Regions from separate parts of the Pseudomonas sp. MM227 genome, predicted to be linked through region 3. Evidence: predicted binding sites of a transcription regulator. Region 3 holds the regulator's gene; each other region holds the start of a gene.
What was found. The regulator sigma-54, encoded in region 3, starts transcription at its own class of promoters, with help from an activator protein. The targets are predictions, from matches to a motif close to ANTGGCATNNANNTTGCTNT.

Region 1 (7,480 bases), 460 kb from region 3:
TGGGAGGAATTGCCAGCGTTTCTGGCCGACTACACGCCGGCGCGGGTCGCCGAGATCACCGGCCTCGATGAAGGAGCGATCCGTCAGGCCGCGCAGTGGATCGGCGGCGCGGCGAACTGGATGAGTTGCTGGACCATGGGGCTGAACCAGAGTATCCAGGGCACCTGGAACACCAATGCGCTGTGCAACCTGCACTTGGCCACGGGCGCCATCTGCCGTCCGGGCAGTGGGCCGTTTTCCCTGACCGGCCAGCCCAATGCCATGGGCGGACGCGAAATGGGCTACATGGGGCCGGGTCTGCCCGGCCAGCGATCATTGCTGGTGGACGCGGACCGGGCCCATGTCGAGCGGCTCTGGAACATCCGTTCCGGCAGCCTGCGCAAAGAAGGCAACGCCGGTACCATCGACCTGTTCCGGCAAATGGGCGAGGGCGCAATCAAGGCCTGCTGGATCATCTGCACCAACCCGGTGGCCAGTGTCGCCAACCGCCGGCAAGTGATCGAGGGCTTGCAGGCCGCCGAACTGGTGATCACCCAGGATGCGTTTCTCGATACCGAAACCAACCGCTACGCCGACGTCCTGCTGCCGGCTGCGCTGTGGGCCGAGGCGCAAGGGGTGATGATCAACTCCGAGCGCAACATGACCTTGATGCCCAAGGCCGTGAACGCACCGGGACAGGCCCTGGCCGACTGGCAGATCATCGCCCGTGTGGCCTGCGCCATGGGCTTCGCCGAAGGCTTCGACTACGCCAGCGCCGAGCAGGTCTATGAAGAGCTGCAAGGGTTCGACAATCCGCAGAGCGGCTATGACATCCGCGGCGCAAGCTATGCGCAACTGCGCAAGCAGCCAAGGCAATGGCCCTCTGCGCCTGGCCAGGACGCTCCGCGCAGCCCGATTCGCTACCTGACCGACGCCGGGCCGCGCTTTCCCACCGCCAGCGGGCGCGGACGCTTCTTCGCCCGTCCGCATCTGCCGCCCGCCGACCTGCCCGACGGCCAGTTCGCGATGGTGCTCAATACCGGCCGTCTGCAGCACCAGTGGCATACCCTGACCAAGACCGGCAAGGTCGCTACGCTGAACAAGCTCGACCCTGGCCCGTTCATCGAAATCCACCCCGACGATGCCGAGCGCCTGAGCATCGGCGAGGCTGATCAAGTGCAGGTCCGCTCGCGGCGCGGCCAGGCGGTATTGCCGGCACGCATCAGCGACCGAGTGCGGCCAGGCAATTGCTTCGCGCCGTTTCACTGGAGCGATGTCTACGGCAGCGACCTGGCCATCAATGCGTTGACCAGCGACGCCAGCGATCCGCTGTCGCAACAGCCCGCGTTCAAATTCGCGGCCGTGGCCCTGCAACGGGTCGGCTCGCCGAAGATCACCCTGCACGACCTCGATCCAGCGCTGGCCGACGCCGTTGCGCCGCTTGCCGGGCAAGCGGGGACCCTGGTGCTCTGGGCCTCGCAGACCGGCAACGCGCAAGCCATCGCCGAGCGCTGCGTGCAGACTCTGCGCGAGCGCGGCGCGCCGGTGCTGCTGCGCGGCATGGACGAGATCACCACCGCCGACCTGCTGGCGGCGCGCGACGTATTGCTGGTGACCAGCACCTTCGGCGACGGCGACGCACCCGACAACGCGGTGCGCCTGTGGGCGCAGCTGCAGGCCGAGGGCATCGAGCCCTGCCCGGACCTGCGCTACGCGGTGCTGGCGCTGGGCGATTCGAGTTACGGACAGTTCTGTGGCTTCGCCCGCAAGCTGGACGCACGCCTGCAGCAGTTGGGTGGGCAGCGCCTGCTGGCCCGCGTCGAGTGCGAACCTGACGATCAGGAACTCGCCGAGCAGTGGACCAAGGCCGTTGGCCTGCTGCTGGCGGGCGCCCCGCTTGGCGAAACGACCCCGTTGGCGACCCAGGCCCCGCCGCTGTACACCCGCAAGCGGCCATGGCTGGCGCGTGTCCTGCACAATCAGGTGCTCAATGCGCCGGGCACCGAGAAGGAAGTTCGCCATGTGGTGTTCGACCTCAAGGACAGCGGGCTGGTGTACGAGGCGGGGGATGCGCTTGGGGTGTGGCCGAGCAACTGCATGAGCCTGGTCGAGGAACTGCTGGCGTGCCTGGGCCTGGACAGCAGCGAGCGGGTGATGCTCAAGGGGCAGGGTGAACAGCCGCTGGCGGTGGCGTTGCACAAGCATCTGGACATTACCCGCATCACCCCGCAGTGGTTGGCGTTCATTGGCCAGCGCTGCGCCGACCCGCTGCTGGCCACGCTGCTCACGCCCGACCGCGCCGGTGAGCTCCAGCAATGGCTGTGGGGTCGGCAACTGATCGACCTGCTCGACGCCTTTCCCGTCACACTCACCACGCAGGAACTGCTTGGCCTGCTCAAGCCGCTGCAGCCGCGGCTGTATTCCATCAGCTCGAGTGCCCGCACCGACCCGCAGCAGGTGCACATCACCCTCTCGACGGTGCGCTATCACTGCAACGAGCGTGTACGCAGCGGGGTGTGTTCGGGCTTTCTGGCGGATCGCTCGGCGGCGGCGCTGGTACCGATCTTCGTGCACAAGGCCACCGGGTTTCGCGTGCCCAGCCAACCCGAGACACCGATGATCATGGTCGGACCGGGTACCGGCATAGCGCCGTTTCGCGCCTTCCTCCACGAGCGGCAGGCGCTCGGCCACAGCGGACGCAATTGGCTGCTGTTCGGCGAGCAGCGCGAGCTCAGCGACTTCTACTACCGCGACGAGCTGCACGCCTGGTTGCGCAGCGGCCATCTGCATCGGCTCGATACAGCGTTCTCCAGGGATCAGGCGGAAAAGATCTACGTCCAGGACCGCTTGCGCCAGCAGGGTGCCCAGGTCTGGCAATGGTTGCAGCAAGGTGGCCATTTCTATGTCTGCGGGGATGCCAGCCGGATGGCCAAGGATGTCGATGCGGTGCTGCGGCAGGTAGTGGCCGAGCACGGCGGCATGAGCGAGGTACAGACCGAGGCTTATATGGCGCAGCTCAGTCGCGACAAGCGCTACGTGCGGGATGTGTACTGAAACGGTGCGTGGTGCACTGGGATGGGTCTTGTTGTCAGTGAGGGCTTCTTCGCGGCGAGCCCTCTGCCCGCGGAAAGGCCCTACCTGACACACACCAAACCACCCTGGCACGCAATCTGCTTTCACCTTGGCCAAGTCCCGGTGATCAACGACGATCACCCTACCGGACAACCTCAATCCGACCATCAGGCAAAGGCGCCTGGAGCATTCGCTCCAGGCGTTTTTTTTGCCCGATGGTCAGGACACCGTGACCCGCTTGGAGATACCTATGAATGCGCTCGTGAACCTCAGGCCCCGGCAGAAGCTCATCGTTATCGGCAACGGCATGGTCGGTCATCATTGTGTCGAGCAGCTGATCGAGCGCAGCGCGGTCGATCGCTACGAGATCCATGTCTTCGGCGAAGAACGCCAGCGCGCCTACGATCGAGTGCACTTGTCCGAATACTTCGGCGGCTCGTGTGCCGAAACCCTGGCCTTGGGCGATGCCCAGCTGTATGGCCTGCACGGCGTCACCCTGCACCTGAGCCAGCCGGTGCTCGAGATCGACCGCCAGGCGCGCGAAGTGGTCACCGCCACTGGGCGGCACGGCTACGATGTGCTGGTACTGGCCACCGGCTCGTTCCCCTTCGTGCCACCGATTCCAGGTTGCGAAGGCAACGCACGGCTGGTCTATCGCACCCTGGACGATCTGGACGCCATTCGTGCAGCCGCGTGCGGTGCGCGCCGTGGTGTGGTGGTCGGCGGCGGTCTGCTCGGCCTCGAAGCGGCGAATGCCTTGAAGTCGCTCGGGCTGGAAGCTCATGTGGTCGAATTCGCCTCGCGTCTGATGCCCGTGCAATTGGACGTCGACGGCGGCGCTGCCTTGCGTGCGCGCATCGAGGCATTGGGGGTGGGCGTGCACACCTCCCGTGCCACGCAGAACGTCGAGGCCGGCGAGACCCATCGCTACCGGATGAACTTCGACGGCGGCGAGTTCCTGGAAACCGACCTGATCGTGTTCTCCGCCGGGATTCGTCCCCAGGATGCGCTGGGCCGCGCCTGCGGCCTGGAGATCGCCGCCCGCGGCGGCATCGTCATCGACCCGCACTGCCGCAGCAGCGACCCGGCGGTGTATGCGATCGGCGAATGCGCTTCGTGGAACGGCAGCGTCTTCGGCCTGGTGGCGCCAGGCTACAGCATGGCCCGAAACGTGGCTTGCGAGCTGGCCGGGGAGGCACCGGTGGCCTTCAGCGGCGCCGACATGTCGACCAAGCTCAAGCTGCTGGGCGTCGACGTCGGCTCCATTGGTGATGCCCATGCCATTACGCCGGGCGCCAAGAGCTACCGTTTCATCGACGAAGCCAACGCCAGCTACCGTCGTCTGGTGGTGGACGCCAGTGGCAAACACGTTCTGGGCGCTGTGCTGGTCGGCGACAACAGTTACTACGACACCCTGCTGCAATATGCCCAGAACGGCATCGCCTTGCCGGCCGACCCTTCGACGCTGATCCTGCCGTTGTCCGACGGCGCACCGACCCTGGGCGCCGATGCGTTGCCGGACACCGCCATGATCTGCTCCTGCCACAACGTCAGCAAAGGGGCGATCTGTTCTGCCATCGATGGAGGCTGTGGCGACCTGTCGGCGCTCAAGTCCCAGACCAAGGCCTGCACCGGTTGCGGCGGCTGCGCCGCGCTGCTCAAGCAGGTGTTCGAACATGAGCTGATTGCCCGCGGCGTCAGCGTCGACAAGAGCCTGTGCGAACACTTCGCCTACACCCGCGCCGAGCTCTATGCCCTGGCCCGTGTCGAGGGCATCGCCAGCTTCGAGGACATGCTTGCCCGCCACGGCCGCGGCGCAGTGGGGTGCGACGTGTGCAAGCCCACCGTCGGCAACATCCTCGCCTCCTGCTGGAACCAGCCGATCATGGACCCCTCGCTGGTGCCGCTGCAGGACACCAACGATACGTTCATGGCCAACATGCAGAAGAATGGTACCTACTCGGTAGTGCCACGCATTCCGGGTGGTGAGATAACCCCGGACAAGCTGATCGCCATCGGTGTGGTGGCGAAGAAATACGACCTCTACACCAAGATCACCGGCGGCCAGCGCATCGACCTGTTCGGTGCACAGTTGCACGAGTTGCCGGAGATCTGGAGCGAGCTGATCGAAGCCGGCTTCGAGACCGGTCATGCCTACGGCAAGTCGACCCGTACCGTGAAATCCTGTGTGGGCAGCACGTGGTGCCGCTACGGCGTGCAGGACAGCGTGGCCATGGCCTTGCGCATCGAGGATCGCTACAAGGGCCTGCGCTCGCCGCACAAGCTCAAGTTCGCCGTGTCCGGCTGCACCCGCGAATGTGCCGAGGCGCAGAGCAAGGATATCGGCGTGATTGCCACCGAGAAGGGCTGGAACCTCTACGTGTGCGGCAACGGCGGCATGCGTCCGCGGCACGCCGAACTGTTCGCCACCGATCTTGACGATGAACAGCTGATTCGCTACATCGACCGCGTCCTCATGTTCTACATCCGTACCGCCGACAAGCTGCAGCGCACCTCGGTGTGGCGCGAAAGCCTGGAGGGCGGGCTGGAGTTCCTCAAGCAGGTCGTGCTGGAGGACAGCCTGGCCCTGGGCGCCGAACTCGAAGCGCAGATGCAGCGGGTGGTCGATCACTATGAATGCGAATGGGCCAATGCCCTGAAGGATCCGGAAAAGCTCAAGCGCTTCCGCACCTTCGTCAACGACAAGCGTGCGGACCCGGGTGTGCAGTTCGTCAAGGAACGTGGCCAGCGTCGCCCGGCGCAGGCGGGCGATGTGGTCACGTTGATCCCGGTGATGGAGGAGGTGTTGTGATGCAGGCGGCCAAGGCGGTGCAAGCGATGGACTGGCAAGCAGTGTGCGATCGAGCGGACTTGATCGCCAATTCCGGTGTGGTGGTATGGCTGCACGGCGACCAGGTGGCAGTGTTTTACCTTCCCGACGCGGGCGAGGGCCGGGTGCTGCACGCCATCGACAACCACGACCCGCGCTCGGGCGCCAATGTGCTGGGGCGTGGCATCGTCGGGTATCTGCAGGGCGAGCTGGTGGTGGCTGCGCCGCTGTACAAGCAGCATTACTGTTTCAGCGACGGGCGCTGCCTGGAGGCGCCGGAGCAGGGCATCAGGGTGTGGCCGGTGCGCTTCAATGGTGATCGGGTGGAGATTGGCAGGGTCTAGGGTGGTCTTGCGGGCCTCTTCGCGGGCAGAGAGCTCGCCGCCCGCCCCGCTCCCATATTGGTGTGCGTACGCCGGACCATTGTGGGAGCGGGGCGGGCGGCGAGCTCTCTGCCCGCGAAGAGGCCCTGACTACCAAAGCAAACCCCATGGCCCAATGCTACGATTGGCGCCATGAACCTCGACAGCCGCATCAAATTCCGCCACCTGCTGTGCTTTCTCGAAATTGCCCGCCAGGGCAGCTTCGCCAAGGCTGCCGATGGCCTGTCCATCAGCCAGCCGGCGATTTCCAAGACGCTCAAGGAACTCGAAGACCTGCTGCAGACCCGCCTGTTCGACCGCGACAAGAGCGGCGTCGAACTGACCGCCGCCGGCGTGCGCTTCATGCGTTATGCCGGGCCCTGCGTGCAGGCCTTGCGCGACGGCGTCAGCAGCCTGCGCGGCGAGCCCCACGAAGCCCCCCAGGTGCGCATCGGCGTGCTGTCGACCGTGGAAAGCCAGCTGTTGCCCGAAGTACTCTGCCGCCTGCACGAACGCCACGCCGCCCTGGTGGTCAGCGTGGCCACCGGGCCGGGTGCCTATCTGCTGGCGCAACTGCACGTCGGCGAACTGGACCTGGTGATCGGCCGCATGACCGACAGCCCGCAGATCCAGGGTCTGTCGTTCGAACACCTGTACAGCGAATCCATGACGCTGGTCGTGCGTCCGGCGCATCCGCTGCTGCAGATGCGCCCGCTGAGCGCCGAACAGGTCGGCAGCTACCCCTGGGTGCTGCCGCTGGCCGGTACGACTATTCGCAAGCATGCCGACAGTTTGTTCGTGCAATGCGCCATCACGCCCTCGGCGCAACGTCTAGAAACGCTTTCACCGACCCTCAGTCGACGCTACGTTGCAAGCAGTGACGCCATCTGGGTGGCCCCGCGCGATGCGGTGCAGCGCGATATCGCCACCGGCCAACTGTGCGAACTGGATCTGGGCGTGCACGAGCCGGGTGGTTCGGTGGGTATCTGCCGCAACGCCGCGCTGCCGCTGGCCTTGCCGGCGCAGTGGCTGTGCGAGGTGGTGCGTGAAGTGGCTGCGCACTACGGCCAGGCACCCAGCCCTGCGTGACACATGTTTCATCCAGCCGCTGCCGCACCACTTTCCTTTTGCTGGCCTGAACTTATCGTCTTTTTGCCTCTCTCATGCCGGTAGCCATTGGTCGTGGCCGCCTGATAAGCTCGCGGCCTCATTCGATTGCCCTTATGGCGCATGAACA
Region 2 (7,480 bases), 2.0 Mb from region 3:
CGACGCTGGCACCGCCAGGAATCCGTCCTGCCGACGGCACATTGACGGTGATTTTCGACCCGTCGCGGCCTTCGGCGTCAAAACCACCGACGACCAGGTTGCCTTGGGCGATGGCATAGACGTTGCCATCGATACCCTTGAGCGGGGTCATCAACAGGCTGCCACCGCGCAGGCTTTTCGAGTTACCGATGGACGACACGGTGATATCGACCACCTGTCCCGGCTTGGCGAACGCCGGCAGGTCGGCATGGATCGACACGGCGGCGACGTTCTTGAGCTGCACGTTGCCCGAGCCCGGCGGCACCTTGATGCCGAACTGGGAGAGCATGTTGTTGAAGGTCTGCAGGGTGAATGGCGTCTGCGTGGTCTGGTCGCCGGTGCCATTGAGGCCCACGACCAGGCCATAGCCGATCAGCTGGTTGGTGCGCACGCCGGAAATGCTGGCGATGTCCTTGAGGCGCTCGGCCTGAACGCCGAACGCGGCGGACAACAGCAGGGCAGCGGCGATCAGGTGTTTGAAGTTGAGCATGGACGGGCGCACTCAGAAAGGAAACAGTGGACTGGCAAAGAACCGGTCGAACCAACCCGGCTGACTGGCCTCGGCAAACGAACCGGTGCCCGAATAGGTGATGCGCGCATCGGCTACCCGCGTCGAGGACACGGTGTTGTCGGTGGCAATGTCATCGGCGCGGACCAGACCGGAAATGCGCACCAGCTCTTCGCCGGTATTGAGCGTCATCCACTTCTCGCCGCGAACCGAGATGATGCCGTTGGGCAGCACGTCGGCCACCGTGACCGTGACCGAACCGGTCAGGCTGTTGTTCTGCGCTGCCGCCGCGGTGCCGTTGGTGGCGCGAGTGCCGCTGTAGCCTGCATTGAGGCTCAGGTCGCCACTGCCCAGCGGGTTGTTGGTGTTCACACCCGCTCCGAACAGCGAGGTCAGGCCCAGGCTGTTGTTGCTGTCCTTGCCGACCTTGGAGTTGGCGCTCTTGCTGGCACTGGTCCGCTCGTTGAGGGTGATGGTGATGATATCGCCCACGCGGAACGCCTTGCGGTCGCTGTACAGGTTCTGCTCGAAGCCGGCCTGGTAGATCGAGCCGTTGTTGGCGGCGGCAGGCATCGGAGTGCGCGGCAGCACCGGGGCGTAGTACGGGTCGTTGGGCTTGGCCGGCGGCGCGACGCAACCGGTCAGCAAGGCCATTCCACTCAGGGCAAGAACAATCGAGACACGACGCATGACACAGACCTCACGGTGTAGCCGGCGCACGCGGCGCCCAGGTAGCTTGGGGATTACGGATGGACCCGGATTACAGGTTCTGGGTCAGGTTCTGCAGCATCTGGTCGGCAGTGGAGATGACCTTGGAGTTCATCTCGTAGGCACGCTGGGTGGTGATCATGTTGACCAGCTCTTCCACAGTGCTCACGTTGGAGTTTTCCAGAGTGTTCTGCAGTACCGTACCGGCGCCGTTCAGGCCGGGCGTTGCCACTTGCGGCGCGCCGCTGGAGGCGGTTTCCAGGAACAGGTTGCCACCGATGGCCTGCAGGCCGGCCGGGTTGATGAAGTCGGCGGTCTGCAGGTTGCCGATCACCTGCGAAGCGGCGTTGCCGGCGGTGGTGATGGACACGGTGCCGTCGGTGCCTACGGTGAAAGTCTGCGCTTCGTTGGGAACGACGATGGCAGGTTCCAGCGCCAGGCCCTGGGCGGTGACGATCTGGCCGTCGGAGTTCAGGTGGAAGGTACCGTCACGCGTGTAGGAAACGGTGCCGTCGGGCTGCATCACCTGAAAGAAGCCGCGACCGTTGATGGCCATGTCCAGCGGCTGGTCGGTGGTCTGCAGGCTGCCGGCGGTGAAGTTCTTCTGGGTGCCGACAATGCGCACACCGGTACCGACCTGCAGGCCCGACGGCAGTTCGCTGTCCTGGGTCGACTGGGCACCGGGCTGACGTTTGATCTGGTAGAGCAGGTCCTGGAATTCGGCGCGATCGCGCTTGAAACCCGTGGTCGACACGTTCGCCAGGTTGTTGGAAATCGTGGTCAGGTTGGTGTCCTGAGCCTGGAGGCCGGTCTTGCTGACCCATAGTGCTGGAAGCATGTGTCTTCTCCTGGAGCGCCTGGTTTACGGCGCGATCGCTACGCTGGAATTAGATTTGCAAGACCCGGGCCATGGCCTCGTCGCCTTCTTTGGCGGTGCTCATCATCTTGATGTGCAGTTCGAACTGCTTGGAGAGCGCCAGCACGGAGGTCATTTCCTCGACCGCATTGACGTTGCTCGCTTCCAGGAAGCCGGACTCGACACGGACCGCAGCGTCGGCAGGTGCCGGTTGGCCGCTGGAGGTGTGGATCAGACCGTCCAGGCCCTTGGTCAGGGTTTTCACGTCCGGATTGACCAGCTTGATGCGGTCGACCTGGGCCATGACGTTGGGAGCCTGCCCCAGACCACGAATACTGATGGTGCCGTCCATGCCGATTTCGATTTTCTCGTCGGGCGGCACGGCGATCGGACCGCCGTTGCCCATGACCGGCAAACCATTGCCGGCGCGCAGCACACCGAGCGCGTCGACGTTCATGCTGGCGGTGCGGACGTAGGCTTCGCCGCCGTCGGGTGTCTGTACGGCGATGAAGCCGTTGCCGCCCACCGCGACGTCCAGATCCCGGCCGGTTTCCTGCAGCGCGCCGCCACTGAAATCGGTGGCCGGACGTTCGGTCAGGGCATAGGCCCGCGAAGGAAAGGTATCGCCGAACACCGGCATGGAACGCGCCTGTTCCAGGTCACGCTTGAAGCCGGTGGTGGAAATGTTGGCCAGGTTGTTGGCATGCGCCTTCTGCGCCAGCGCGTTCTGGCTGGCACCGGTCATTGCCACATAGAGCATCTTGTCCACAGTTGTCTCCCTCGACGGGCGAATGCCGTCTACTGCTGTACTGAGAGAGGTAGAGCAATATGCGGGCCAACTTTGCCAATACGGCTACAGCCCCTCTAGGACGGGGGTTGCAGCGGTCCGGCCGAAGCGGACTGAAAGCTTGACGCCGAAAAGTCGGCGCCGGATTGCCGCTAGCGGCAACGAGAGAATGGATTTACGTCGCAACATCAGGGCGAGGCTCGACGGCGCCGTCTTCAACGACGGCAGCCGGCGTTGCTGAACGGCCCGGCGAAGCGACGGTAATGCGGGCCAGGGTCGACCTGACTGCACAGGTAGCGGCCGCTCGCCAGGCTCTGGTAGGTGTACCAGGGCGCGGGCGCCGCCACGGCCATCGCGCAGGTTGCGGCGATGACCAGGGCTGCACACAGACACCGGATCACTGCCCTGCCCTCATCAGGTCATCTGGATGATGGTCTGCATCACGGTGCTTTCGGTGGAAATGGTCTTGGCATTCGCCTGGTAGTTGCTCTGCGCCTTGATCAGGTTCACCAGCTCGGCCGTCAGGTCGACGTTGGAGTCTTCCAGCGCCTGGGACTGCAGGTTGCCCATGACACCGGTATCGGGCGTACCGATCACGGCGGTACCGGAAGCGAACGACTCCTTCCAGTTGGTGCCGCCATTGGGCGCCAGGCCTTGCATGTTGGCGAAGCTGGCCATGGCCACCTGACCGATGACCTTGTTCTGGCCGTTGGTGAAGTTGGCGAACATGTTGCCCGTGCCGTCCACCGACAGACCGGTCAGCTCACCTGTGGCGTAGCCGTCCTGGGTCTTGGCCGAGGTGGCCGATGCCGAGTTGTATTGCGTGGTCGCCAGCATGTCCAACGCCACGCCACCGGCATTGGCCGTCGCACCGTTGGGTGTCCAGGTTCCATCGGCGCCACGGGTGGAAGGCACCCAGCCGGCGAGGTTGAAGCTCTTGTCGGCGTTGATGCCCAGGCCACCAGGCACGTTACCCTGAGCGGGCACGATGAGGCTGCCGTCGGACTTGAAGCTCAAGGTATTGACCAACGGCGTGGTGGCCGTCGGATCGGACGGATTGCGACCGTCGATGGTGGTGTGCATGGTCCAGCTGTTGGCCGTGGCATCCTTGACGAAGTACTGGTTCATCTGGTGGGCGTTGCCCAGGCTGTCGTACACATCGGTGTTGAAGGTGTAGTTGTAGCTTTTGACGTTGCTCGGGTCGAACGGGGTAATGGTCGCCTGCGGCGCGCTGGAGTTGAGGTTGACCGTTTCGGCGATTTTCGAGGTCGCTTTGGGCTGCAGGTTCGCGGAGTCGATTTTCAGGTTGGTCAAGACGCCCGTCTGCACTACGCCGTCCTGGGCGTTGTAGCCCTGCAGGTTGTTGCCGCTCACGTCGACGACGTTGCCGTCCTTGTCGCTGTAGAAGGCACCGGCACGGGTGTAGAGCTTCTGGCCACCATCGTTGAGCACGAAGAAGCCGTTGCCGTTGATCGCCAGGTCGAGGCTCTGCCCGGTCGAGGCGATGTTGCCCTGAGTGAACTGCTGCGACACGGCCGCGGTGGTCACACCGCTGCCCACGCTGGTCTTGCCGGCCGTGGCGCGAATGGATGCGGCGTACTGGTCGGCGAATTCCGCGCGCGAGGATTTGAAGCCGGTGGTCGCGACGTTGGCAATGTTGTTGCCGGTGACGTTGAGCGCCTTGTTGGCTGCCGAAAGACCGCTGAGGCCGATATTGAAAGTCATGCTGTACTCCTGCGCCGGACGAAGCGGCTCAAATTCCGATGGTTTGGACTTTCGACAGCGCAACGCTACCCAGTCCAGCGAGGTTGAGGGTCAGTTCACCGCCGTTGGTGCCCATGGTGACGCTGTTCACCGTGGCTGGAAGGTAGGTGCTCATGGCCGTGGCGGTACCGTCGACGGTGGCTGCAGCCTTGAAGGTGTAGGTGCCGGCAGCGGCAACCGCGCCGTTGCTGTCCTTGCCATCCCAGGTGAAGGCGGCGTTGCCGGCGGACTGGCTGCCCAGATCGATATTGCGCACCAGGTCACCTTTGGCGTCGTAGACGCCCACCGTGGTGTTGCTGCTCGACGAGGTCAGCGCCACCGAGCCGGTGAGGCCCTTGGTGGGGTCGACCACGGCGGTATCGGTCTGGGCGATGACCGAGCGGCCGACCAGCGACGAGGCCTGCAGCGCCTGGGACGATTGGTAGTTGTTGACGATGGTACCCACCGACGCATTCAGGCTCTGCATGCTTTCCAGGCTGCTGAACTGCGCCAGCTGAGCGACGAACTCGCCATTGTCCTGGGGATCGAGGGGGTTCTGGTTCTGCATCTGGGTCACCAGCAGCTGCAGGAACGCGTCCTTGCCCAACGCACTGCCGGCGGTGCCGGTCGAGCTGTCGGTGCTGCTGGTGGTCTTCTGCAATGAGTCCAGGACCGAGGCGCTCACGCCATTGTTAATGCTGGTAGTCGTCATCTGCGCTCGCCTCTATCACTGACCCAGGGTCAGCACCTTCTGCATCATGGTCTTTGCGGTATTCATCAGTTCGGCGTTGGTCTGGAAGGAACGACTGGCCGAGATCATGTCGGCCATTTCCTCGACCACGTTGACGTTCGGGTAGTAGACGTAGCCATCCTTGTTCGCCGCCGGGTGATTGGGCTCGTAGCGCGCTTCCAGATCGCTCTGGTCCTCGACCACGCCGGTGACCTGCACACCCTGCCCCGCCGAATCCTGGTCCTGGAACAGCGAACCGCTGTCGCCGGCCTGCTGGCCCTGAAGCATGGTGGCGAACACCGGATGCCGTGCGCGGTAGGTCTGGTCGATGCTGGACGACACGGTTTCGGCGTTGGCGATGTTGCTCGCCACGGTGTTCAGGCGCGTGGTCTGCGCACTCATGCCGCTACCGGCAATGTTGAAAACGCTGGCAAGGGACATGGCTTAATCTCCGCGAAGGGCCGATACCAGCCCTTTGAACTTGCTGTTGAGCAGGGTGAAACTGGCCTGGAAGTTGACCGAGTTCTCGGCGTAGTTCGACTGCTCGATCTGCGCATCGACGGTGTTCTGGTCCAGCGAAGGCTGCGTGGAAATGCGGTACTGCAAGGTCTCGTCGCCCGAGCTGAAGCCCTGGGCGGCGATGTGCTTGCTGCTGGTGGTCTGCAGGCCGAAGGCACCTTTGCCGTTCTGCTCGTTCTGCGCTGCCAGCACCGAGGCGAAGTCCAGGTCCCGAGCTTTGTAGTTGGGCGTGTCGGCGTTGGCGATGTTGTTGGCCAGCACTTCGGCGCGCTTGGCGCGAAAGCCCAAGGCCTGCTCGTGAATGCCCAGCGCTTTGTCGAAACTGATGCTCATGTTGGTACCTATGCGGCAGACCAGATGGTTCGTGCAGGATAGATAGCAATCAGTGTGCCAAGTCTCAAAAAGCCCGTCCCATGCGGGTTGCGGGCCTATCAGGCGTTGGGTGATGCCAGAAAAGCGGCAAGAAATTTCCGCTGGAGGGGAAAAGCGGCAACGCTGGCGCCAGAAAAATTGCCGCCCGTGCGCCTTGGTCGCACGCCTGGGTGAAGGAGGCGCGCCAGGCGCAAGATCACTTGGCCTGGTAGATGATGCCGGGGCTGCACTGCACCATCTGATACAGCTCGGGCAAGCCGTTCAAGGCTTCGGATGCACCCAGGAACAGGTACCCGCCCGGCTTGAGGGTGCCATGGATACGGGTGAGGATGTCTTTCTTGACCTGTGCGGAAAAGTAGATCAGCACGTTGCGGCAGAACACGATGTCGAACTTGCCCAACGCCGCATAGCTGTCGAGCAGGTTGAACGCACGAAACTCGACGCGACTGCGGATGGGCGCCTTGACCGCCCAGCGCCCTGGCGTCTTGGGATCGAAATAGCGCTGCAGGCGCTCCTGGGAGAGGCCGCGGCCGATCGCCAGGCTGTCGTACTCACCACTCTTGCAGTTGGTCAGCATGCTGCCGGACAGGTCGGTGGCAACGATCTGCACGCCCGACTTCAACTGCCCCAGGTTGCTGCGCTCGAACTCGTCGATGGTCATCGACAGCGAATAGGGTTCCTGGCCGGACGAGCACGCCGCCGACCAGATGCGCAGGCGTGCGCCTGGGCTGGCCTTGATGCTTTCGGGCAAAACCTTGTTCTTCATCACTTCGAAAGGATAGGTGTCGCGAAACCACAGGGTTTCGTTGGTGGTCATGGCGTCCACCACCTGCTCGCGCAGGCCGCTGCGCGGCTGGGTCTGGATACGCTGCACCAGTTCGCCCAGGGACTTGATGCCCTGCTGCTCCATCAGCTTGTTCAGGCGGCTGGCAACGAGATACTGCTTGTTCTCGCCCAAGAGAATGCCACAGGCTTTTTCCAGGAAGACCCGGAACTGATCAAAATCCAAATTACCCGTAGACACGGTGCCGCCTCTTGCTGGTTCGGTAGGCCGGGCGCTGGCGCCCGGCATTCATACTGCTGCCTTGATGCGATCGACGACCCGTGCCGCCAGGTCGTCGGGGCGGAACTTGGCAAGGAAATCGTCGGCGCCGACCTTCTTGACCATGGCCTGGTTGAACACCCCTGACAACGACGTATGCAGAATGATGTGCAGCT
Region 3 (7,480 bases):
GCCTGCAACTTCATCAGAACGATGTCGCGGATCATGTCTTCGGGCAGGTCGGTGTGCACGCGCAGCGGGAAGGCCACGTTTTCGAACACGTCCAGGTCGGTGAACAGCGCGCCGCTCTGGAACAGCACGCCCATGTGCTTGCGCGCATCGAACAGATCGCTGCGCGAGAGTTTGGGCAGGTTCTGGCCATTGACCCACACTTCGCCGCCGCTGGGCCGCAGTTGCGCGCCCATCAAACGCAGGAGCGTGGTCTTGCCGCTACCTGAAGGCCCCATGATACCGGTGACCTTGCCGCGAGGAATGCGGATATCGACGTCGTTGAAAATGCTCCGCGCACCGCGCTTGAAGGAAACCCCTTTCAGCTCGACCGCGTAGGCGCTATCGGCACTCATTTAAACTCCTTGCAGTGCAACCTTACCCTCGGACGCTCATCTTCTGACCGAAGACACTTGGCGCGGACAGGCCGAACAAGCGGCGAACTATAGCATTGCAGACACGTGCCGCCCAAGATTGATCCATTGGCGAAACGTACCATCGATTTACCGGGGCCGCGAAATAGGCAGGTGAGTCGCACGTCCATTCCCGCTATAATCGCCGCCTTTTCACCGGGCCTACCGATTTTCGCCATGAGCCAGACCAGCGACCTGATCCAATCCGCGCACCGCACCATACGTCTCGAAATCGAAGCGGTAGAGGGCCTGCTTGCCCACATCGACGCCGATTTCGTGCGCGCCTGCGAATTGATCCTCGAAAGCAACGGCCGCGTGATCGTGCTGGGCATGGGCAAGTCCGGCCATATCGGCAACAAGATCGCCGCGACCCTGGCCAGCACCGGCACCCCGGCGTTTTTCGTGCATCCTGCCGAGGCCAGCCATGGCGACATGGGCATGATCACTCGCCAGGACATCATCCTGGCCCTGTCCAACTCCGGTTCGACAGCGGAGATCGTCACTTTGCTGCCTTTGATAAAACGCATGGGCATTCCGCTGATCAGCATGACCGGCAACCCCGACTCACCCCTGGCCCAGGCTGCCGAGGTCAATCTCGACGCGCGCGTCGCTCAGGAGGCCTGCCCGCTGAACCTGGCGCCGACCTCCTCCACCACCGCTACCCTGGTGCTGGGCGATGCGCTGGCCATTGCCCTGCTCGAGGCGCGCGGCTTCACGGCCGAAGACTTCGCCTTCTCCCATCCCGGCGGAGCGCTGGGCCGACGCCTGCTGCTCAAGGTTGAGCACGTGATGCACACCGGCACTGCGCTGCCACAGGTGGCGCGCGGTACGCTGCTGCGCGATGCCCTGATGGAAATGACCCGCAAGGGCCTGGGCATGACCGCCATCCTGGAAGCCGATGGCCGCCTGGCCGGGATCTTCACCGACGGCGATCTGCGGCGCACATTGGATCGCACCATCGATGTCCACAGCACTCGAATCGAAGACGTCATGACTTCCCACGGCAAGACGGCTCGCGCCGACATGCTGGCTGCCGAGGCGCTGAAGATCATGGAAGACAACAAGATCAACTCACTGATCGTGGTTGACGATCAAGACTGTCCGGTAGGCGCCTTCAACCTTGGCGATCTGCTGCGCGCGGGAGTCATGTAATGACCGAGAATGGTGCAATGCCCGAGACTGGCAGCAACGACCTCCTGCAGCGAGGCAAGGCCATCAAGCTGGCCGTATTCGACGTCGACGGCGTACTGACCGATGGCCGCCTGTATTTCCTCGAAGACGGCAGCGAGTTCAAAAGCTTCAGCACGCTGGATGGTCAGGGCATCAAGATGCTCATCAATAGTGGCGTGACCACGGCCATCATCACCGGTCGCAAGAGCCCGGTGGTGGAGCGGCGTGCCAAAAACCTGGGCATCGCCCACCTCTTTCAGGGCCGTGAAGACAAACTCGTGGTGCTCGACGGACTGCTCGCCGAACTCGGCCTGAGCTATGAACATGTGGCTTACCTGGGCGACGACCTGCCCGACCTGCCGGTGATTCGCCGGGTGGGCCTGGGCATGGCAGTGGCCAATGCCAATGCCTTCGTGCGCCAGCATGCCGACGGTGTGACCCAGGCCAGTGGCGGCTTCGGGGCGGCACGCGAGTTCTGCGAGCTGATCCTCGATGCCCAGGGCAATCTCGAAGCGGCCCGCGCCGCCTACCTGTAGGGCCTGACATGCTGAACAAGAAAATCCGCAATATCGTCATCCTGGGTGTGCTGGGGCTGCTGTTCGCCGCCATCGGCTACTGGGACATCAGCCCGGAGCGCTTCCTCGACCAGCCCACGGCAGCCGTCGACGAAAGCCAGATCGATTACTACGCTATCAACGCGAAGGCTCGGCAATACCTGCCCGATGGCGGCGTGCAGTACGACATGACCGCCGACAAGGTCGAGCACGTGAAGACGTCGCAGGTCACTTTGCTGACCAAGCCCGACATGCAGCTGTACCGCGGAACCGTCTATCCATGGCACGTGACCAGCGATCGCGGCGAAGTCAATCCCGATGGCAGCGAAGTCGAGCTGATCGATTCGGTGCGCATCGCGCGTACCGATCAGAAAAGCCGCGCTACGCTGATCACCAGCTCGCGCATGACCGTTTTCCCACAGAAGCAATATGCGCAGACCGACCAAGACGTTAGAATCGACGGCGCCGGTGGCGTGTCGACGGCCAAGGGCATGAAAGCGTATCTGAATGACAGCAAGATCAACTTGCTGTCCAACGTAAGAGGACAGTATGAGGCTCGTTAAAACCCTCCCCTTTTTGCTCAGCCTGAGCGCAGCACTGGGAAGCGCGAGCGCCTGGGCACTGCCCACTGACCGCGATCAGCCCATTCATATCCAGTCCGACGATGCCCAGCTCGACGACAAACAGGGTGTGGCGACCTACAAGGGCAATGTGATCATTACCCAAGGGTCGATGAAGATCACCGGCAATACCGTGACCATCACCCGCAATGCCACGGGCGACGTGGACGTGTTCACTGCTGTCGGCAACCTGGCCTACTACGAGCAGAAACCCGCCGCCGACAAGCCCATCGTGCAGGCCTACGGCATGACCATCCAGTACTTCGCGGCGCAGAACCGCATCGTGCTGATCGACAAGGCCAAGGTCATCAACGACGGCAACACGTCCGAAGGCGAGAAGATCGTCTACGACACCGTGCGCCAGGTGGTCAACGCCGGCCGTGCCACGGGCAGCAAGGTCACCACGCCTCGTCCGCGCATCGACATGGTGATCCAGCCGAAGAAGAAATCCGACGCACCGCAGAAGGCCCAGTAATGGCAGTTCTGAAAGCGCAGCACCTGGCCAAGAGCTACAAGAGCCGGCAAGTCGTACGCGACGTCAGCCTGTCCATCGAAAGCGGGCAGATCGTCGGCCTGCTGGGCCCCAACGGGGCCGGCAAGACCACCTGTTTCTACATGATCGTCGGCCTGGTGCAGGCCGATCAGGGCCGTGTGCTCATCGACGACCTGGACGTCAGTCACCAGCCGATGCATGGCCGCGCCCGCTCCGGCATCGGTTACCTGCCGCAGGAGGCCTCGATCTTCCGCAAGCTGTCGGTGGCCGACAACATCATGGCCATTCTGGAAACCCGCAAGGAACTCGATGCCACGGCTCGGCTGGCAGAGCTCGAAGGCCTGCTGCAGGAATTCCACATCACGCACATCCGCGACAACCTGGGCATGAGTCTTTCGGGGGGTGAACGTCGCCGCGTAGAGATCGCCCGCGCCCTGGCCACCGCACCCAAGTTCATCCTGCTCGACGAACCCTTCGCCGGTGTCGATCCGATTTCGGTCGGCGACATCAAGCAGATTATCCACCACCTCAAGACCAAGGGCATCGGCGTATTGATCACCGACCACAACGTCCGCGAGACCCTGGATATCTGCGAAACGGCCTACATCGTCAACGACGGCCAGCTGATTGCCGAAGGCGATGCCCAGACCATTCTGGCCAACGATCTGGTGCGCGAAGTCTACCTGGGCCACGAGTTCCGCTTGTAAGGCCCGAGGGCGCCAGCGCCCTCCCACGGGCATTAATTTTCATGGCGCCCTAGGCAAACACTCAGGTTTCAGGCATATAATTTGCTTACGACATAAGCCGGGTGCTTCGGTACCCGTAGTAGAAGGCGCTTCGCGCCGGCGACCAAGGTGTTAAGTTCCTGCCATGAAACCATCGCTCGTCCTACGTATGGGCCAGCAACTGACGATGACACCGCAGTTGCAACAGGCCATCCGCCTTCTCCAGCTATCGACCCTGGACCTCCAACAGGAGATTCAGGAAGCGCTGGAATCCAATCCCATGCTCGAACGCCAGGAAGAAGGCGACGACTTCGACAACAGCGACCCGCTGGCCGACAAGGTCGAGCAGACACCGCCCCAGGAAATCCAGGAGCCGAGCTTCCAGGAATCCGCGCCTACGGTCGACAACCTCGAGGAAGGCGACTGGAACGAGCGCATCCCCAGCGAACTGCCTGTGGACACCGCCTGGGAAGACATCTACCAGACCAGCGCCAGCAGCCTGCCGAGCAACGATGACGACGAGTGGGACTTCACCACGCGCACATCGGTCGGCGAAAGCCTGCAGACGCATCTGTTGTGGCAGCTGAACCTGGCGCCCATGTCCGACACCGATCGGCTGATCGCCGTGACCATCATCGACTGCATCAACAACCAGGGTTACCTGGACGAGACGCTGCAGGAAATCTGCGAGTCTTTCGATCCTGAACTGGACATCGAGCTGGATGAGATCGAAGCGGTGCTGCACCGCATCCAGCAGTTCGAGCCCGCTGGCATTGGCGCCCGCAACCTGAGCGAATGCCTGATGCTGCAGCTGCGCCAGCTGCCGCCCAAGACCCGTTGGCTGGCCGAAGCCCAGCGCCTGGTCAGCGACTTCATCGACATGCTCGGCTCGCGCGACTACAGCCAGCTGATGCGCCGCATGAAGCTCAAGGAAGACGAGCTGCGCCAGGTCATCGAGCTGGTGCAGAGCCTCAATCCGCGACCCGGCTCGCAGATCGAATCCAGCGAGCCGGAATACGTCGTGCCCGATGTCATCGTGCGCAAGGACAGCGACCGCTGGCTGGTCGAGCTCAATCAGGAGTCCGTGCCACGCCTGCGAGTCAATCCGCAGTACGCCGGTTTCGTGCGGCGCGCCGATACCAGCGCCGACAACACCTTCATGCGCAACCAGCTGCAGGAAGCGCGCTGGTTCATCAAGAGCCTGCAGAGCCGTAACGAGACCCTGATGAAGGTGGCGACGCAGATCGTCGAGCACCAGCGCGGCTTCCTCGACTATGGCGACGAGGCCATGAAGCCTCTGGTGCTGCACGACATCGCCGAGGCGGTGGGCATGCACGAATCGACCATTTCACGGGTGACCACGCAGAAATACATGCATACACCCCGTGGCATATACGAGCTGAAATACTTTTTTTCGAGCCATGTCAGTACCTCGGAAGGTGGCGAATGCTCCTCCACGGCGATCCGCGCGATCATCAAGAAACTGGTCGCGGCCGAAAATCAGAAAAAGCCGTTGAGTGACAGCAAGATCGCTGGTTTACTGGAGGCACAAGGCATCCAGGTAGCCCGCCGAACGGTCGCCAAGTATCGCGAATCCCTCGGGATTGCGCCGTCCAGCGAACGCAAGCGGTTGATGTAGCCCTGCGATGTGCCACAGCGTTCCAGTGGCAGGCACCCAAGCCTGCTTCTTTATGCAATGGCAATAAGGAGAAGCGGTATGCAAGTCAACATCAGTGGACACCAACTGGATGTGACCGAACCCCTGCGAACCTACATCGGGGAAAAACTCGAGCGGCTCGAACGTCATTTCGACAAGATCACCAACGTTCAGGTGATCATGGAGGTCGAGAAGCTCAAACAGAAAATCGAAGCCACCCTGCGCATACCCGGTGGTGAGGTGGTTGCCAACGCCGAACATGACGACATGTACGCGGCCATCGACCTGCTTACCGACAAGCTGGATCGCCAACTCAAAAAGCATAAGGAAAAACAGCAAAGTCTGCTGCAAGGCGCGACTGCTCGCTGACACTCCCCACTCATGATCCGACTAGAAACCATCCTGACCCCCGGCCGTTCATGCGTGAACGTGCCGGGCGGCAGCAAGAAGAAAGCACTCGAAAACATCGCCGAGTTGATCGGTCGCGAAGTGCCCACGCTGGATACCCAAACGGTATTCGAAGCGCTCGTTGCCCGTGAAAAACTGGGCTCGACCGGATTCGGCAACGGCATTGCCATCCCGCATTGTCGCCTGAAGGGCTGCGATACACCCGTCAGCGCCCTTATCCACCTGAGCGCCCCGATCGACTACGACGCCATCGACGGCGCTCCCGTGGATCTGCTGTTCGTGCTTCTGGTACCCGAAGCGGCCACCGATGCCCACCTGGAGTTGCTCCGCCAGATCGCCAGCATGCTCGATCGCAAGGAAGTGCGTGAGAAACTGCGTTCGGCGCCCAGCAATCAAGCCTTGTACCAAGTGGTACTGGACGAACAGAGCGGTCATTAACCATGCGTTTGATCATCGTCAGTGGCCGCTCAGGCTCAGGCAAGAGCACTGCCCTGGATGTTCTCGAAGACAACGGTTTCTATTGCATCGACAACCTGCCGGCCGGGTTACTACCCGAACTGGCAGAGCGTGCCCTGATCCACACCGAGCTGGCACAGCCGCAGGTAGCGGTGTCAATCGATGCGCGCAACCTGCCCAGCCATTTATCACGTTTTCCCCAACTGCTGGCCGAAGTACGGGCCAAGCACATCAATTGCGATGTTCTGTACCTGGACGCCGACGAAGAAACGCTGCTCAAGCGTTTTTCCGAGACCCGTCGCCGCCACCCGCTGAGCAACGAGAGCCGCTCGCTGGCCGAGGCCATCCGCGTCGAAAGCGACCTGCTCGGGCCCATCGTCGATCTGGCCGACCTCAAGATCAACACGACCAACCTGAACCTCTACCAGCTGCGCGATGCAATCAAGGTCCGGCTGCTGAACAAGCCAGAGCCTGGTACGGCCTTTCTGGTGGAGTCATTCGGGTTCAAGCGCGGCATGCCCATAGACGCCGACCTGGTGTTCGACGTGCGCTGCCTGCCCAACCCCTACTGGAAGCCGGAGCTGCGAGAACAGTCCGGGCTCGACGCCCCGGTCGCCGAATACCTGGCGGCCCAGCCGGACGTCGAAGAGATGTACCAGGACATCTCCTCCTACCTGCTCAAATGGCTGCCGCGCTTCGCCGCCAGCAGTCGCGCCTATGTCACCATCGCCATCGGCTGTACAGGCGGGCATCATCGCTCGGTATACTTGACCGAGCGCCTGGGCCGATTGCTGCAGCAGTCGCTCAAGAACGTCCAGGTTCGCCATCGCGACCTCAGCTGAAAGGATCCCCCGCGCAATGCCCGCCCTCCAAGTAGAAATCATCAACAAGCTCGGCCTGCACGCCCGCGCCGCAGCGAAATTCGTCGGCGTGGCGGGACGCTTTCCC

Region 1: the regulator sigma-54 is predicted to act here: its motif matches at 3,137-3,156, upstream of nirB (nitrite reductase large subunit NirB).
Region 2: the regulator sigma-54 is predicted to act here: its motif matches at 2,932-2,951, upstream of ONG87_RS13405 (flagellar basal body rod protein FlgF).

The regions. Positions count from the first base shown of each region.
Region 1 covers NZ_OX352319.1:1,403,319-1,410,798, forward strand. Annotated here, with positions in the region: gene ONG87_RS06435 (bifunctional nitrate reductase/sulfite reductase flavoprotein subunit alpha) at 1-3,033, shown strand, start outside; gene nirB (nitrite reductase large subunit NirB) at 3,302-5,863, shown strand; gene nirD (nitrite reductase small subunit NirD) at 5,863-6,225, shown strand; gene pcaQ (pca operon transcription factor PcaQ) at 6,397-7,332, shown strand.
Region 2 covers NZ_OX352319.1:2,963,295-2,970,774, forward strand. Annotated here, with positions in the region: gene ONG87_RS13390 (flagellar basal body P-ring protein FlgI) at 1-529, opposite strand, end outside; gene flgH (flagellar basal body L-ring protein FlgH) at 542-1,237, opposite strand; gene flgG (flagellar basal-body rod protein FlgG) at 1,308-2,093, opposite strand; gene ONG87_RS13405 (flagellar basal body rod protein FlgF) at 2,143-2,880, opposite strand; gene ONG87_RS13410 (hypothetical protein) at 3,114-3,299, opposite strand; gene flgE (flagellar hook protein FlgE) at 3,313-4,623, opposite strand; gene flgD (flagellar hook assembly protein FlgD) at 4,652-5,353, opposite strand; gene flgC (flagellar basal body rod protein FlgC) at 5,369-5,812, opposite strand; gene flgB (flagellar basal body rod protein FlgB) at 5,816-6,223, opposite strand; gene cheR (protein-glutamate O-methyltransferase CheR) at 6,459-7,286, opposite strand; gene ONG87_RS13440 (chemotaxis protein CheV) at 7,335-7,480, opposite strand, start outside.
Region 3 covers NZ_OX352319.1:946,937-954,416, reverse strand. Annotated here, with positions in the region: gene ONG87_RS04260 (ATP-binding cassette domain-containing protein) at 1-392, opposite strand, end outside; gene ONG87_RS04255 (KpsF/GutQ family sugar-phosphate isomerase) at 627-1,601, shown strand; gene ONG87_RS04250 (HAD family hydrolase) at 1,619-2,155, shown strand; gene lptC (LPS export ABC transporter periplasmic protein LptC) at 2,164-2,736, shown strand; gene lptA (lipopolysaccharide transport periplasmic protein LptA) at 2,723-3,268, shown strand; gene lptB (LPS export ABC transporter ATP-binding protein) at 3,268-3,993, shown strand; gene ONG87_RS04230 (RNA polymerase factor sigma-54) at 4,157-5,650, shown strand; gene raiA (ribosome-associated translation inhibitor RaiA) at 5,729-6,037, shown strand; gene ptsN (PTS IIA-like nitrogen regulatory protein PtsN) at 6,050-6,514, shown strand; gene rapZ (RNase adapter RapZ) at 6,517-7,374, shown strand; gene ONG87_RS04210 (HPr family phosphocarrier protein) at 7,391-7,480, shown strand, end outside.